Regions from separate parts of the Streptomyces sp. NBC_00663 genome, predicted to be linked through region 2. Evidence: predicted binding sites of a transcription regulator. Region 2 holds the regulator's gene; the other holds the start of a gene.

Region 1 (7,755 bases), 2.6 Mb from region 2:
ACCACTTGCTGCCCAGCGTCCGCGGTGACCTGCTGGCCCGCCTCGGCCGTACGGCGGAGGCGCGGGCGGAGTTCGAGCGGGCGGCGGGGCTGGCGGGGAACGGACGGGAGCGGGAGCTGCTGCGCGAGAAGCTGCGGTCGCTGCCCGCGCGGTGAGCGTCGGGATCACCCACAGAAACCCATTCCCTTCCTGGTCAGGGACGGTTTACAGTGGCGCGGCTGCCGCAGCCGGCGTGACGCCTTCCGCGGTGCGGCAGCGCTCCGACACCCGTGGGGGGTACATACACGTGCGATCTTCCGGATCCACCAGGCTGGTCAGACCTGCCGCGCGCCGCAGACTCGTCGCGCTCACCGCCGTGACGGCCCTGGCCGCCGGCACCGCCACCGCGCTCGCCCCGGGCGCCTCGGCCGACGTGGCCGGATGGTCGGCCACCGACGGCGCCATCGCCGTGGTCAACGACGGCATCACCTTGGTCGACACCGAGGGCGCGGGCTCCGCGTACGTCACCCGGGGCTCCGACGACGAGGCGCCCGCCTGGGCGCCCGACGGCAGCCGGGTGGTCTTCGAGGACGCCGGAACCCTGCGTACGGCGAGTGTCGCGGGAGGTGCCTCGACCCTGGTCTACGACGGTGTGTACGACGGCCGTTCGGCGTCCCACCCGACGTACTGGGGCTCCGGCAGCCGGATCGTCTTCTCCGCCGCCAAGAAGCTGTACCACGTCCCGTCCGGCGGCGGGACCGCGACCGCCCTGCTGTCCAGCGGCGCCGGCTGTGACACCCGCCCGAGCGCCGCCGCGGTCAGTGGGGTCGTGGCCTTCCAGCGGGGCGGCGCGTCGTGCTCCGGCACGACCCCGTCGGTCGTGCTCTACGACGCCGCCACCGGCAAGCAGACCACCCTGGTCACCAACGCCGCCGCGCCCGCCCTGTCGCCCGACGGCACCAGAGTCGCCTTCGTCCGCGGCGTCGACGGCCACGCCCAGCTGTTCTCCGTCAACACCGACGGCACGGGCGAGCGCCGGCTCACCCAGGACACCGCGGACTACGACTCCGCGTCCTGGGCGCCCGCGAGCGACCGCCTGGTGGTCCACTTCGACCGCAAGGAGACCGCGACCGGCGGCTGCTGCATGACGGGCAACGTCGTCCTGACCCTCACCGCGGACGGGGTGAGCGAGGGCACCCTCTTCCCGTACGGCGGCCGCTCGCCCGCCTGGCAGCCGCTGCGCAAGAACGGCGTGGGCCGGGTGTGGGGCGCCGACGTCTACGGCAGCAACATCGCCGCGTCCCGCTGGACCTGGAACACCGTCGGACAGAGCGAGGCAGGCCTCAAGAACGCCTCGTCCGCCGTGCTGGTCTCCAAGGACAGCCAGGCCTACGCGCTGACCTCCCCCGCGCTCGCCGGCAAGAAGGGCGGCCCGGTCCTGCTGACCTCGGCCACCTCGCTGTCCTCGGCGGTGCAGACGGAGCTGAAGCGGGTCCTCAAGCCCGGCGCGCCGGTCTATCTCGTCGGCGGCACGTCGATCCTGAGCAGCGCCGTCGCCTCGAAGGTCACCTCGCTCGGCTTCACCCCCAAGCGCCTTGCGGGTACGTCCCGTTACTCGACCTCGGTGGCGGTCGCCAAGGCGATCACCGGTGCCCCGACCCATGTCTTCCTCGCCACCGGCACCGACTACCACTCGGCGCTGGCGGCGGCTTCCGCGGCCGGTGGGCTGGGCAAGAGCGGCAAGGCGGTCGTCGTCCTCAACGAGGGCAACAAGCTGACCTCGTCCGTGAAGTCGTACCTCAACGGTATCGACCCGCGCGAGACGCTCGTCATCCCGGTCGGCGGCTCCGCGAAGTACGCGCTGACGCACACGACGTTCTCCAACTGGCCCTCGAGGTACACCTACTACCCGGTCACGGGGAGCACCCACGAGGCCACGGCCGCCGCGCTCGCCCGCTTCTGGTGGGGCGGCCCGCGCAACGCCGCGCTGGCCTCGGTCGACAGCTGGCGTGGCGGCGCCTCCGCCGCGGCGGCGATGAACGTCTACGGCCCCCTGCTGTGGACGAAGACCGACGCGCTCTCCGCCGACACGAAGTCGTACCTGGTCAAGGGTGCCGCCAGCCTCAGCTACCTGGCCGTCTTCGGCGGCACCGGGTCGGTGTCGACGCCCGCGCTGAACTCCGCGGGCGGCGCGATCAGCGCCGACAGCAGCCAGTGGGGTTACACGCCGTTCTACAACGGCCTGGAGCCCCCGGCGGCGAACTCCGGCGCCCTGGCCGCGCCCAAGGCGAGCCCGGGCATCGGCGCGCTGCGGACGACAGCCACCCGGTAGCGGCGCTCAGGCGGGGGCTCCGACCAGCATCGTCGGTGCCCCCGCGACCCGGGTCAGGAACACGGTCGCCTCGGCCTTCCCGTGCGGTTTCGGCAGGACCTTGCGACGCAGTTCCTCCGGTTCGACGGCCGAACCCCGCTTCTTCACGGTCAGGATCCCGACCCCCCGCTCCCGCAGCAGCGCCTTCAGCTTCTTCACGTTGAAGGGGAGTCGGTCGGTGATCTCGTACGCGGTGGCGTACGGGGTCGCGTGCAGTTCGTCGGCGGTGATGTACGCGATCGTCTCGTCGATCAGCCCGCCCTCCAGGTCCTCGGCGACCTCGGCGACCAGGTGGGCGCGGATGACGGCGCCGTCGGGCTCGTACAAGTACCGCCCCACGGGCCGGACTTCGGGATCGGGCAGACCGCGCCCGAGGAGGGTGCGCGGACCCGGCAGCAAGGTTGCCCGGACGGCCCCCGGCGCCGTCCCGAACCACAGCACCGCCTCCTTCACGTCCCCGCCGTCCGAGATCCACTCGGCCTCGGCCTCGGCGGGGATCGCCTCGTGCGGGATACCGGGGGCGATCTTCAGGGCGGCGTGCGGGGCCTTGAGGGCCGTTTCGATCGCCCAGGACAGGGGCGGGGAGTAGGCCTCCGGGTCGAAGATCCGGCCGCGCTTGGCGGAGCGCCGGGCGGGGTCCACGAACACGGCGTCGTAACCGGCGGTGTCGACCTCCGTGACATCAGCCTCTCTGACCTCGATGAGGCCGGACAGGCCCAGCGCCTCCGCGTTCGCCCGCGCTGCCGCCGCCGTCAGTGGATCCCGGTCCACGGCGAGCACCCTGATCCCGGCCCGCGCCAGGGCGATCGCGTCGCCGCCGATGCCTGAGCACAGGTCGGCGACGGAGGTGACCCCCAACTCCTTGAGCCGCCGCGCGCGGTACGTCGCCACGCTCGCCCGCGTCGACTGCTCCACGCCGTTCGGGGTGAAGAACATCCGCGCCGCGTCCTCGTCCCCGAACTTCGCCACCGCCCGCTGCCGCAGCCGCGCCTGGCCGAGCGCCGCCGAGACCAGGTCCGCGGGGTGTTCGCGGCGCAGCCGGGTGGCGACGGCGAGTTCGTCGGCGGGGGCGGTGCCGCGCACCTCGTCGAGGAGGGCGCGGCCGGCGGGGGTGAGGAGGGGGGCGAGGTCGTTCACCGCCTCATTGTGAGCCAGTCGGTGGATGGTCTGCCGCAGGTAGTGGTGTCGGGGCGGGGGTGGGGCCCTGGCCTGCGAAGATCCGGCGCCATGGGATCTGTAGTACAAAATGACAAAAGTCGGGCCAGATGGAATCTGCGGGGCACACTCGCCGTCCTGGCCCTCGCCGCCGTCGCCTCCGGCTGTGCGCAGGGCGAGAGCGCCAAGGTCCGCCCGGCCCCCGGCCAGCAGCCCCTGAAGGCACCCCAGGCCCGCGCCCTCGACACGTACGCCACCAGGCTCCGCGCGCAGGCGAGGATCGCGAAGCGCTGGGGGCTGGCCCGGGCTCCGCTGAAGCCGCCCGCCCCGCCCGCCGAGAAGCCGCGGATCACCACCCGCAAGGGCTTCGAGGTCGACGGCCACGAGGAGCGGGGCCTGCCGCCCGTCTTCACCACGATCCCCACCGAAGAGAAGATCGTCTTCCTCACCATCGACGACGGTGCCGACAAGGACCCGGCGTTCCTGCGGATGATGAGCGAGCTGAAGATCCCGTACACCGCCTTCCTCAGCAACTTCCTGATCAAGGAGGACTACGGGTACTTCAAGCGCATGCAGGACCGGGGGGTCGTGCTCAACAACCACACCCTCCACCACCCCTATCTGCCGGGGCTGTCCTACGGCCGCCAGAAGCGCGAGATCTGCGGCATGCAGGACGTCATCGAGAAGCACTACGGCAGACGGCCCCTGCTCTTCCGGCCGCCCTTCGGCAACTACAACCAGGACACCCTGGTCGCCGCGAAGGCGTGCGGGGTGAAGTACGCGCCGATCTGGAACGAGGAGGTCTTCGTCGACCACTGGGAGTACCGCGAGTGGGACCGGAAGATCCACCCGGGCGACATCGTGCTGAGTCACTTCCGCGGCCGACAGGAGTGGAAGGGCACGATGCCGGACATGATCCGACGCTTCCTCGACAAGATCACGGCCGAGGGGTACGCGGTGGCGCGGCTGGAGGACTACCTGTGAGGGCCTTGACGGCCGCTGTGGCGCTGGCGCTGCTCCTGACCGGCTGCGCCCAGTCCGTCGACCCCATCGAACGGCTGGGCAAGAAAGCGGTGACATACGGGGCGAAGGGGGTGCGGTCCGGGCCCGCGGCCGTCCCTGTCGTCAGCCGGGTCGCCACCTCCGACAAGGTCGTCTTCCTGACGTACGACGACGGTGTCGAGCAAGACCCGCGCTTCGTCGAGCTGGTCCGTCAACGGCGGCTGCCCGTCAGCATGTTCCTCACGGACAGCGTGGTCGGCCCGGGCTACGGACACTTCGCGCGCCTCCAGTCGGTCGGCGCGTCGATCCAGAACCACACCCTCGACCACACCGCCCTGCGCGGCCTGCCGTACGCCGGGCAGCGCGCCGAGATCTGCGGCCAGCAGGACAAACTCGGCGCCCGCTTCGGCATCCGCCCCCGCCTCTTCCGCCCGCCCTACGGGACGTACGACTCCACGACCCTGCGCGCGGCCACGGACTGCGGCGTCGGGGCGGTCGTGCTGTGGCGGGCGTCGATGGACGGCGAGCACCTCACGTACGCGACCGGCGGGCACCGGCTGCTCCCCGGCGACATCGTCTCCCTCCCGTCGACGGAGACCACCGGCCTGACCCTCGCGGAACGGACGACACGGCTGCTGCGGGAGATCCAGGGGGCGGGGCTGAGGGTGGGGCGGCTGGAGGACTACCTCTGAGCGGTGTGTGCGGTGTGTGCGGTGGGTGCGGTGGGGGCGGCTGTGAGGGGCTGTGAGCGGTCCGATGTGGGGACGCGATTAGCAGTCCGCTTGACCGAGTGCTAATCGCGGTCATAGTCTCGGGTCTGGCACTCCCCCCTGGAGAGTGCCAATAGCGACGGGCAGGTCCGGCACCCGCGACGACGGATCGACCTGGTCGCCACCTCAGACAGTTAACCCCGTGAGATCTCCGAAGGGGGAGGTCGGATCGTGACGACCGCCAGCTCCAAGGTTGCCATCAAGCCGCTCGAGGACCGCATTGTGGTCCAGCCGCTCGACGCCGAGCAGACCACGGCCTCTGGCCTGGTCATTCCGGACACCGCGAAGGAGAAGCCCCAGGAGGGCGTCATCCTCGCCGTCGGTCCGGGTCGCTTCGAGAACGGCGAGCGCCTGCCGCTCGACGTGAAGGTCGGCGACATCGTGCTGTACAGCAAGTACGGCGGCACCGAGGTGAAGTACAACGGCGAGGAGTACCTCGTCCTCTCGTCCCGCGACGTGCTCGCGGTCATCGAGAAGTAAGTCATCTCCAGCATTTCCGCTTTTTGAGCTGCGCCCCGGGCCCCCGCGACCTTATGAAGCCGGGCGTCAGGGGCGCAGTTCGCTTTTTCACCCACGTTTTTCGAGAGGGCTGAACCGCTCCCATGGCGAAGATCCTGAAGTTCGACGAGGACGCCCGTCGCGCCCTCGAGCGCGGCGTCAACAAGCTTGCCGACACGGTCAAGGTGACGATCGGCCCCAAGGGCCGCAACGTCGTCATCGACAAGAAGTTCGGCGCCCCCACCATCACCAACGACGGTGTCACGATCGCCCGTGAGGTAGAGATCGAGGACCCGTACGAGAACCTCGGCGCGCAGCTGGTGAAGGAGGTGGCGACCAAGACCAACGACATCGCGGGTGACGGTACGACCACCGCCACCGTGCTCGCCCAGGCGCTGGTCCGCGAGGGCCTGAAGAACGTCGCCGCGGGTGCCTCCCCGGCCGCCCTGAAGAAGGGCATCGACGCGGCCGTCGCCGCCGTCTCCGAGGACCTCCTCGCCACTGCCCGTCCGATCGAGGACAAGGCCGACATCGCCGCCGTCGCCGCGCTGTCCGCCCAGGACTCGCAGGTCGGCGAGCTCATCGCCGAGGCGATGGACAAGGTCGGCAAGGACGGTGTCATCACCGTCGAGGAGTCCAACACCTTCGGTCTCGAGCTGGACTTCACCGAGGGCATGGCCTTCGACAAGGGCTACCTGTCCCCGTACATGGTGTCCGACCAGGAGCGTATGGAGGCCGTCCTCGACGACCCGTACATCCTGATCAACCAGGGCAAGATCTCCTCCATCCAGGACCTGCTGCCGCTCCTGGAGAAGGTCATCCAGGCCGGCGCCTCCAAGCCGCTGCTGATCATCGCCGAGGACGTCGAGGGCGAGGCCCTGTCGACCCTGGTCGTCAACAAGATCCGCGGCACGTTCAACGCCGTCGCCGTGAAGGCCCCCGGCTTCGGTGACCGCCGCAAGGCGATGCTTCAGGACCTCGCGGTCCTCACCGGCGCCACGGTCATCTCCGAGGAGGTCGGCCTCAAGCTCGACCAGGCCGGTCTGGACGTGCTGGGCTCCGCCCGCCGCGTCACGATCACCAAGGACGACACCACGGTCGTCGACGGCGCCGGCGACTCCGCCGACGTCACGGGCCGCGTCGCCCAGATCAAGGCCGAGATCGAGAACACGGACTCCGACTGGGACCGCGAGAAGCTCCAGGAGCGCCTCGCGAAGCTGGCCGGCGGCGTGTGCGTGATCAAGGTCGGCGCCGCCACCGAGGTGGAGCTGAAGGAGAAGAAGCACCGTCTGGAGGACGCCATCTCCGCGACCCGCGCCGCGGTCGAGGAGGGCATCGTCTCCGGTGGTGGCTCCGCGCTCGTCCACGCCGCGAAGGTGCTGGAGGGCGGCCTGGGCAAGACCGGCGACGAGGCCACCGGTGTCGCCGTCGTCCGCAAGGCCGTCGTCGAGCCGCTGCGCTGGATCGCCGAGAACGCCGGCCTGGAGGGCTACGTCATCACCTCCAAGGTCGCCGAGCTCGACAAGGGCCAGGGCTTCAACGCCGCCACCGGTGAGTACGGCGACCTGGTCAAGGCCGGCGTCATCGACCCGGTCAAGGTCACCCGCTCCGCCCTGGAGAACGCCGCCTCCATCGCCTCCCTCCTCCTGACGACCGAGACCCTGGTCGTCGAGAAGAAGGAAGAGGAGGAGCCGGCCGCCGGTGGTCACAGCCACGGCCACTCCCACTAAGGCTCCACGAGCACTGAGGCTCCACGAGCCTGAAGGAAGCCCCCGGCCCGCCGCAGCGGACCGGGGGCTTCCCCGTGCCCGGCTTCCCCGTGCCCGGCTTCCCCGTGCCCGGCTTCCCCGTGCCCGGCTTCCCCGTGTCCGGACTCACTGCTCCAGGTCGTCCAGCGCGCCCAGCTGCCCCATCAGGCCCAGCCGGTCGTACTGCCACCAGGCCTCGGCGATCATGCCGTCCGCGGTGCACCGGTGGATG
Region 2 (7,755 bases):
ACCTCGACGAGCTGCCCGGCGGGCAGCTCGCGGGCCATCCGGTGCCCCTGTCCCGCCCACAGGGCCATGCCCTGGGCGTCCTTGGCCTTGGCGGCGGCCTTGCGCAACGGCGAGGTGAGGTGATGGACCTCGGGGTAGGCGGCGGGGGCGTACGGGCCGTGCTCGCGCAGGAACCGGTTGACGAGCCCGCGGGCCGGCCGGCCGGAGAAGGCGCGGGTCAGTTCGGTCCGTACGAAGAGAGGGTTGGTCAGGGCCTGCTTGTGGAGGTCGGCGGCGCCGGACTCGGGGGTGGCGAGGAAGGCGGTGCCGAGCTGGGCGGCACTGGCGCCCGCGGCGAGGACGGCGGCGATCTGACTGCCGCGCATGATGCCGCCGGCGGCGACGACGGGGATCCCCACGGTTTCCCTGATCTGCCCGACGAGCGAGAGCAGCCCGAGCCCGGCGCCGTCGGTCTCGGGGACGTCCCGATGGGTGCCCTGGTGGCCGCCGGCCTCGACGCCCTGCGCGATCACCGCGTCGGCCCCGGCCCGCTGCACGGCGAGCGCCTCGTCCGGGGTGGTCGCGGTGACGAGGGTGACGGTCCCGGCCCTCCGCAGCGCCTCCAGCACCTCACCGCCCGGCACCCCGAAGTGGAAGGAGACGACGGGTACGGGGTTGTCGAGGAGTACGGCGAGCTTGGCGTCGTACCCGTCGTCCCGCCCGCTCTCGGGGTCGCCGAGCTCGGTCTCGTACCAGGCGGCTTCCCCGGCCAGCTGGTGCGAGTAGACGTCGACGGCGGCCGCATCCGCGTACTCGGGCTGCGGCAGGAACAGATTGACGCCGAAGGGCCGTCCGGTCAGCCCGCGCAGCTGCTTGATCTCCTGGTACATGCCGTCGGCCGTCTTGTACCCGGCGGCAAGGAACCCGAGCCCCCCGGCGTCGGACACGGCCGCGGCCAACCGCGGCACGGAGACCCCGCCCGCCATGGGGGCCTGCACGATCGGATAGGGGAAGAGATCGGTCAGCGCGGAGGACATGCCCGCATGTTGTCACGTCCCCCGAACAAGTCCGAATCCAGCCTTCCGCCCGGCATAGTCCATTGGCACGAGGAGGCGCCGGCCACCTTGCGGCGCCGGCGCCCGACCCGTGTCACCGCCCGTTGAACGCGTCCTTCAGCCGGGAGAACAGTCCTTGCTGGCCCGGCTGGAACTGTCCTGTCGGCCGTTCCTCGCCGCGCAGCTTCGCCAGTTCGCGCAGCAGACGCTCCTGCTCCGGGTCCAGCTTGTTCGGGGTCTGTACCTCGACGTGCACGATGAGATCGCCCCGGCCGCCGCCCCGCAGATGCGTGACACCGCGTCCGTGCAGCGGGATCGACTGCCCGGACTGCGTGCCCGGCCGGATGTCGACCTCCTCCAGCCCGTCCAGCGTCTCCAGCGGCACCTTCGTACCGAGCGCCGCCGCCGTCATCGGAATCGTCACCGTGCAGTGCAGATCGTCACCGCGCCGCTGGAACATCGCGTGCGGCAGCTCGTGGATCTCGACGTACAGGTCACCGGCGGGACCGCCACCGGGCCCGACCTCGCCCTCACCCGCGAGCTGGATCCGCGTGCCGTTGTCCACACCGGCCGGGATCTTCACGGTCAGTGTGCGACGGGAGCGGATCCGGCCGTCACCGGCGCACTCGGGACACGGCGTCGGGACGACCGTGCCGAAGCCCTGGCACTGCGGGCAGGGACGCGAGGTCATGACCTGGCCCAGGAAGGACCGGGTGACCTGCGACACCTCACCGCGCCCGCGGCACATGTCACACGTCTGGGCCGAGGTTCCCGGCGCCGCGCCCTCACCGTTGCAGGTGTTGCAGACGATCGCCGTGTCGACCTGGATGTCCTTCGTGGTGCCGAAGGCCGCCTCGTCGAGCTCGATCTCCAGCCGGATCATCGCGTCCTGGCCGCGCCGGGTGCGCGAGCGCGGACCGCGCTGGGACGCCGTACCGAAGAACGCGTCCATGATGTCCGAGAAGTTCCCGAAGCCACCCGCGCCGAAGCCGCCGGCGCCCGCGCCGCCCGCCTGGGACAGCGGGTCGCCGCCGAGGTCGTAGACCTGCTTCTTCTGCGGGTCCGACAGCACCTCGTAAGCGGCGTTGATCTCCTTGAACCGCTCCTGGGTCTTCGGATCGGGGTTGACGTCCGGGTGCAGCTCGCGTGCGAGCCGACGGAACGCCTTCTTGATCTCATCCTGCGACGCGTCGCGGCGCACGCCGAGAACGGCGTAGTAGTCCGTGGCCACTTACGACTCCGCCAGGATCTGTCCGACGTACCGTGCCACTGCGCGTACCGCTCCCATCGTTCCCGGGTAATCCATGCGGGTCGGTCCGACCACGCCGAGCTTGGCTACTGCCTCGCCGCCCGAACCGTAGCCGACCGACACCACCGAAGTTGAGTTGAGTCCCTCATAGGCGTTCTCGTGACCGATGCGTACGGTCATGCCCGAATCCCCGGCCTCGCCAAGCAACTTGAGGAGCACGACCTGCTCCTCCAGTGCTTCCAGGACCGGCCGGATGGTGAGGGGGAAGTCATGTCCGAAGCGGGTGAGATTGGCGGTTCCGCCGATCATCAACCGTTCCTCGTTCTCCTCGACCAGTGTCTCCAGCAGCGTGGAGAGCACCGTCGCGACCGTACCCCGATCCTCGACGTCGAAGCCCTCGGGCAGGTCCTCGACCAGTCGCGGCACATCGGCGAACCGACGCCCCGCGACCCGGCTGTTGAGGCGCGCCCGCAGATCGGCCAGCGAGGCCTCCCCGAAGGGGGCCGGGCAGTCGATCATGCGCTGCTCGACCCGGCCCGTGTCGGTGATCAGGACGAGCATCACGCGCGCCGGGGCGAGCGAGAGCAGTTCCACATGCCGCACGGTGGACCGGGTCAGCGACGGATACTGCACCACCGCCACCTGCCGGGTGAGCTGCGCGAGCAGCCGCACGGTCCGGGCCACCACGTCATCGAGGTCGACGGCGCCGTCGAGGAAGTTCTGGATCGCGCGCCGCTCGGGCGCGGTCATGGGCTTGACGCCCGCGAGCTTGTCCACGAACAGGCGGTAGCCCTTGTCGGTGGGGATGCGCCCGGCGCTGGTGTGCGGCTGGGCGATGTACCCCTCGTCCTCCAGGGCGGCCATGTCGTTGCGCACGGTCGCCGGGGAGACGCCAAGGCTGTGGCGCTCGGTGAGGGCCTTGGAGCCGACGGGCTCCTCCGTCCCCACATAGTCCTGGACGATGGCGCGCAGCACCTGAAGCCTGCGTTCACTCAGCATCGCGCACACCTCCAGAAGTCGGTCCCCAGGCCCCTGCCTGGCACTCTGTCCGCCCGAGTGCCAGCGTTCCCCGCGGCCCAGTGTACGGCGGTGGGGTGCCACCCGGGCAAGGTCGGTCGGGGTGTGACAGCTCGTGAACCGCTCGTACGGCTAGCGTCGCGGTATGACGGTGACTTGGGAAGAGCTGGGGTGGCAGCGGGTGGCGGCCGGGGTGGGCCGGTGCCGGCTCCCGGTCTGGGACTGCACGGCAGGGCTGGTCGTCGGGGCGGACACGGCCCTGTTGATCGATGCCGGGTCGAGCCTCGCGGAGGGGGCCCGGCTGCGGGCGCAGGCGGAGTCGCTCGCCGGGCACCGTGTGACCCATCTCGCGCTGACCCACCCCCACTTCGACCATGTCTTCGGTGCGGCGGCGTTCGCGGGTGCGGAGGTGTTCGGGCCGGTCGGCATGGACACGCTGCTCGACCAGCAGCAGGCTCGCGAGGAGCTGCGCGCGGACGCGATCGGCAACGGCCTGGAGGCGGGGGCGGCCGAGGAGGCGGTCGACGCCCTCGCCCGGCCCCGCCATCTGGTCTCCGGCGAGTGGACCCTCGACCTCGGCGGCGGCCGGCAGGTCCTGCTGGCCAACGTCGGCCCCGGGCACACGGCCCACGACCTCGCGGTGCTGGTGCCGGGCTCGCCCGAGGTGGTGTTCTGCGGTGACCTGGTCGAGGAGTCCGGCGAAGCGCAGGCGGGCCCGGACGCCGTACCGTCGCATTGGCCCGCGGCCCTGGACCGGCTCCTGGACCTGGGCGGCGAGGACGCGCTGTACGTGCCCGGTCACGGAGCGGTGGTGGACGCCGCGTTCGTGCGGGCGCAGCGGGACGCCCTGGCCCGGCGTTTCGGCGTGTCGCCCTGACCGCACCCCGGCTTCTCCTATCGTCATCCGAATGCGCCAGTACTCCGCCGATCTGACCCCGCCGTGGAAGAAGCCGAAGCCCGTCCCGGAGGTCCCGGCCGAGCCCGGCCTGGTGGTCGAGGAGCCCGGCACCGGCTTCTGCGGCGCGGTGATCCGCTGCGAGGCGGGCACGGTGACCCTGGAGGACCGCTTCGGCAAGCTCCGGGTCTTCCCGCTGGAGCCTCGGGGTTTCCTGCTGGAGGGCCGGGTGGTGACGCTCGTACGGCCTTCAAGCGCGCCTGTACGTCCCTCCCGCACCGCCTCCGGTTCGGTCGCCGTCCCCGGCGCCCGCGCACGCGTGGCCCGCGCCGGACGCATCTACGTCGAGGGCCGGCACGACGCCGAGCTGGTCGAGAAGGTCTGGGGCGACGACCTGCGCATCGAGGGCGTGGTCGTGGAGTACCTGGAGGGCGTGGACGACCTGCCGAGGATCGTGGAGGAGTTCGCCCCGGGTCCGGACGCCCGCCTCGGCGTCCTGGTGGACCACCTGGTGCCGGGCAGCAAGGAGTCCCGTATCGCGGCATCGGTCACCAGCGAACACGCCCTGGTCGTCGGCCACCCCTACATCGACATCTGGGAGGCGGTGAAGCCGTCGTCCCTGGGCATCGAGGCGTGGCCCAGAGTCCCCCACGGCCAGGACTGGAAAACGGGCGTGTGCAGGGCACTGGGCTGGCCGTCCGAGAACACGGGCGCGGTATGGCAGGCAATCCTGAAGCGCGTGACCTCTTACAGGGACCTGGAGCCAGAGCTCCTGGGCCGAGTAGAGGAACTGATCGATTTCGTCACAGCTTGACTGAACCCACCTAAAGGGGCGCGGGGAACTGCGCGACCAGCCACGACGAAACCTGCACCTTCAGTCCACCAGGTCCCGCACCACCGCATCCGCCAGCAGCCGCCCCCGAAGCGTCAGCACCGCGCGCCCCTCGTCGTACGACTCCTGCCGAAGAAGCCCGTCCGACAGCGCCCGGCGAGCAGCACGCCGGCCCTCCTCACGGAGCAGGTCAAGCGGTACACCCTCCCTCAAGCGCAGCTCCAGCAGAATCCGCTCGACCCTGCGGTCCTCCTCCGACAGCACCTCGCGCCCCGCCCCCGGCGACTTCCCCGCCGCCAGCGCCGCCGCGTACGCGCCGGGATGCTTCACGTTCCACCAGCGCACCCCGCCCACGTGCGAGTGCGCTCCCGGCCCCGCGCCCCACCAGTCGGCGCCGCGCCAGTACAACTCGTTGTGCAGACAGCGCCCCGCCTCGGAGGTCGCCCAGTTCGACACCTCGTACCAGTCGAAGCCGGCCGCCGCGAACGCGTCCTCCGCGATCAGATACCGGTCCGCGTGCACGTCGTCGTCGGTCATCGGCACCTCGCCCCGGCGGATCCGCCGGGCCAGCTGCGTGCCCTCCTCCACGATCAGCGCGTACGCCGAGACGTGGTCGGGTCCGGCGCCGATCGCCGCGTCCAGGGACGCCCTCCAGTCGTCGTCCGACTCGCCCGGGGTGCCGTAGATCAGATCCAGGTTGACGTGCTCGAAGCCCGCCGCCCGCGCCTCCGCCACGCACGCCTCGGGGCGCCCGGGCGTGTGGGTCCGGTCCAGCACGCGCAGCACATGCTGCTTCGCGCTCTGCATGCCGAAGGAGATCCGGTTGAAGCCGCCCGCGCGCAGGGTCGCCAGATACGCCGGATCCACCGACTCCGGGTTCGCCTCAGTCGTGACCTCGGCGTCCGCCGCCAGTCCGAACTCGTCACGGATCGCCGCGAGCATCCGTACGAGATCGGAGGCGCCCAGCAGGGTCGGCGTACCGCCGCCCACGAACACCGTGCGGACCTCGCGCGGATCGTCCCCCAGCACCTTGCGCGCCAGCCTGATCTCGTCGATCAGGGTGTCCGCGTAGTTGTCGCGGGAGGCGAGGACACCGCCGCTGCCGCGCAGCTCGGTGGCGGTGTAGGTGTTGAAGTCGCAGTACCCGCAGCGGGTCGCGCAGTAGGGGACGTGCAGATAGAACCCGAGGGGTCGCTCGGCGGCTCCGGAGAGCGCGTGCGCGGGGAGTGCGCCGTCGTCGGGGACGGGCTCGCCGTCGGGGAGTGCGGAAGGCATGCCTTCCATTGTCCAGCACCCGCGCCCTTGCCTCCGCGCTCACTCCGCTTGCAGCACCAGCAGGGCCAGGTCGTCGTCGGGCGGTCGTACGCCGAACTCGTGCACCAGCCGTTTGATGCGCTCGGCGATGAGCGGGGCGGTCAGGCCCGCGCAGCCGGCGAGGGCCGCGGCGAGGCCGTCGCCGTCGTCGAACTGGCGGGAGCCGCTGCGCCGCTCGGTCACCCCGTCGGTGACGCACAGGAGGGTGTCGCCGTGGCGCAGCTCGACGATCTCGCTGGTGTAGACGGCGTCCTCGACGACCCCGAGGAGGGTCTGCGGCTGGGCGACCGCACAGACCCCGCCGTCGGGTCCCAGCAGCAGGGGCAGGGGGTGGCCGGCGGAGGCGAGGGTGACCTGGACGCCGCCGTCGAAGGGCACGAGCTGGCCGAAGAGGAGGGACAGGAAGCGGGTCTGCGGGCCGTCGGCGGCCGCGGCGAGGCCCGCCGGTCCGGCGAAGGCGCGGGCGGCGGCGTCGGCGGCCTCGGTGGCGTCGTCGAGGAGGAGCTGGTTGAGGCGGTCCAGGACGTCGGCGACGGCGTACCCCTCCCGGGCCAGCAGCCGCAGCCAGGGCCGGGCCAGCCCGATCACCACGGCCGCCTCCGGCCCCTTGCCCTGGACGTCGCCGATGGCGAAGCACCAGCGGCCGTCCCCGGACGGGAACAGGTCGTAGAAGTCGCCGCTGGGGCCCGCCTTGTCGCAGGGCTCGTAGACGAGCGCGCTGCTCACCCCGGGGATCTCGGCGACCGCGCCGGGCAGCAGTCCGCGCTGGAGGACGGCGCTGATGGTGGCCTGGCGGGCGTACTGGCGGGCGGCGCTGATGGCGAGGGCGACCCGGCGGCCGAGGTCCTCGACGAGTCCGGTGATCTCGTCCGGGAAGCGCAGCAGGCCCGCCCGCCCGATGACCAGGGTGCCCAGCGGGCGGCCACCGGCGATCAGGCGGTACGCGAGGGCCGTGCCGTGGGTGCCGTGCGGGCCGAGCGCCTCGCCGGGCCAGGGGAAGGAGACGGGTCCCGAGCGCGGCGGATCGGGAGGTCGCGGCGCCTCCTTGTCCAGGGCCCGGCGCAGGTCCTCGATGAGGTTCTCGCTGCCGTGCCAGACGCGGGCCAGCCGTGGCCCCGGCCCGGCGATCGCGTCGGCGCCCCAGCCTCCGACGCCGCCCGCGCCGTCGGCCTCGGTCGCGCGCGGGGAGCCCCAGCGCCCCATGAGCTCGTCCTCCAGCCACACCGCGCACCAGTCGGCCAGCCGCGGCACGATCAGCTGTCCGGCGAGCGCGGCCACCAGGTCCTCGTCGAGCTGTCCGGCGAGCAGGTCGGAGGCCTCGGCGAGGAAGGACAGGGCACCGCGGTTGAGCCACTCCCGGTCGCGCTCGGCGCGCTGGGGTTCGGGGGCGAGGATCTCGGCGACCCGCAGACCG

What was found. The regulator HrcA, encoded in region 2, represses chaperone genes, less so after heat shock. The targets are predictions, from matches to a motif close to TTNGCACTCNGNNNNNCNGAGTGCNAA.
Region 1: groES (co-chaperone GroES) is a predicted target of HrcA. The motif match lies at 5,278-5,304, and genes of this name have one in related genera.

Annotation. Positions count from the first base shown of each region.
Region 1 covers NZ_CP109027.1:3,852,167-3,859,921, reverse strand. The annotation lists gene OG866_RS17395 (RNA polymerase sigma factor) at 1-155, shown strand, start outside; gene OG866_RS17390 (cell wall-binding repeat-containing protein) at 287-2,311, shown strand; gene OG866_RS17385 (THUMP-like domain-containing protein) at 2,318-3,487, opposite strand; gene OG866_RS17380 (polysaccharide deacetylase family protein) at 3,578-4,489, shown strand; gene OG866_RS17375 (polysaccharide deacetylase family protein) at 4,486-5,199, shown strand; gene groES (co-chaperone GroES) at 5,449-5,757, shown strand; gene groL (chaperonin GroEL) at 5,880-7,505, shown strand; gene OG866_RS17360 (ester cyclase) at 7,650-7,755, opposite strand, start outside.
Region 2 covers NZ_CP109027.1:6,483,076-6,490,830, reverse strand. The annotation lists gene OG866_RS29595 (nitronate monooxygenase) at 1-1,016, opposite strand, end outside; gene dnaJ (molecular chaperone DnaJ) at 1,129-2,265, opposite strand; gene hrcA (heat-inducible transcriptional repressor HrcA) at 2,266-3,282, opposite strand; gene OG866_RS29580 (MBL fold metallo-hydrolase) at 3,446-4,177, shown strand; gene OG866_RS29575 (DUF3097 domain-containing protein) at 4,209-5,009, shown strand; gene hemW (radical SAM family heme chaperone HemW) at 5,070-6,302, opposite strand; gene OG866_RS29565 (SpoIIE family protein phosphatase) at 6,342-7,755, opposite strand, start outside.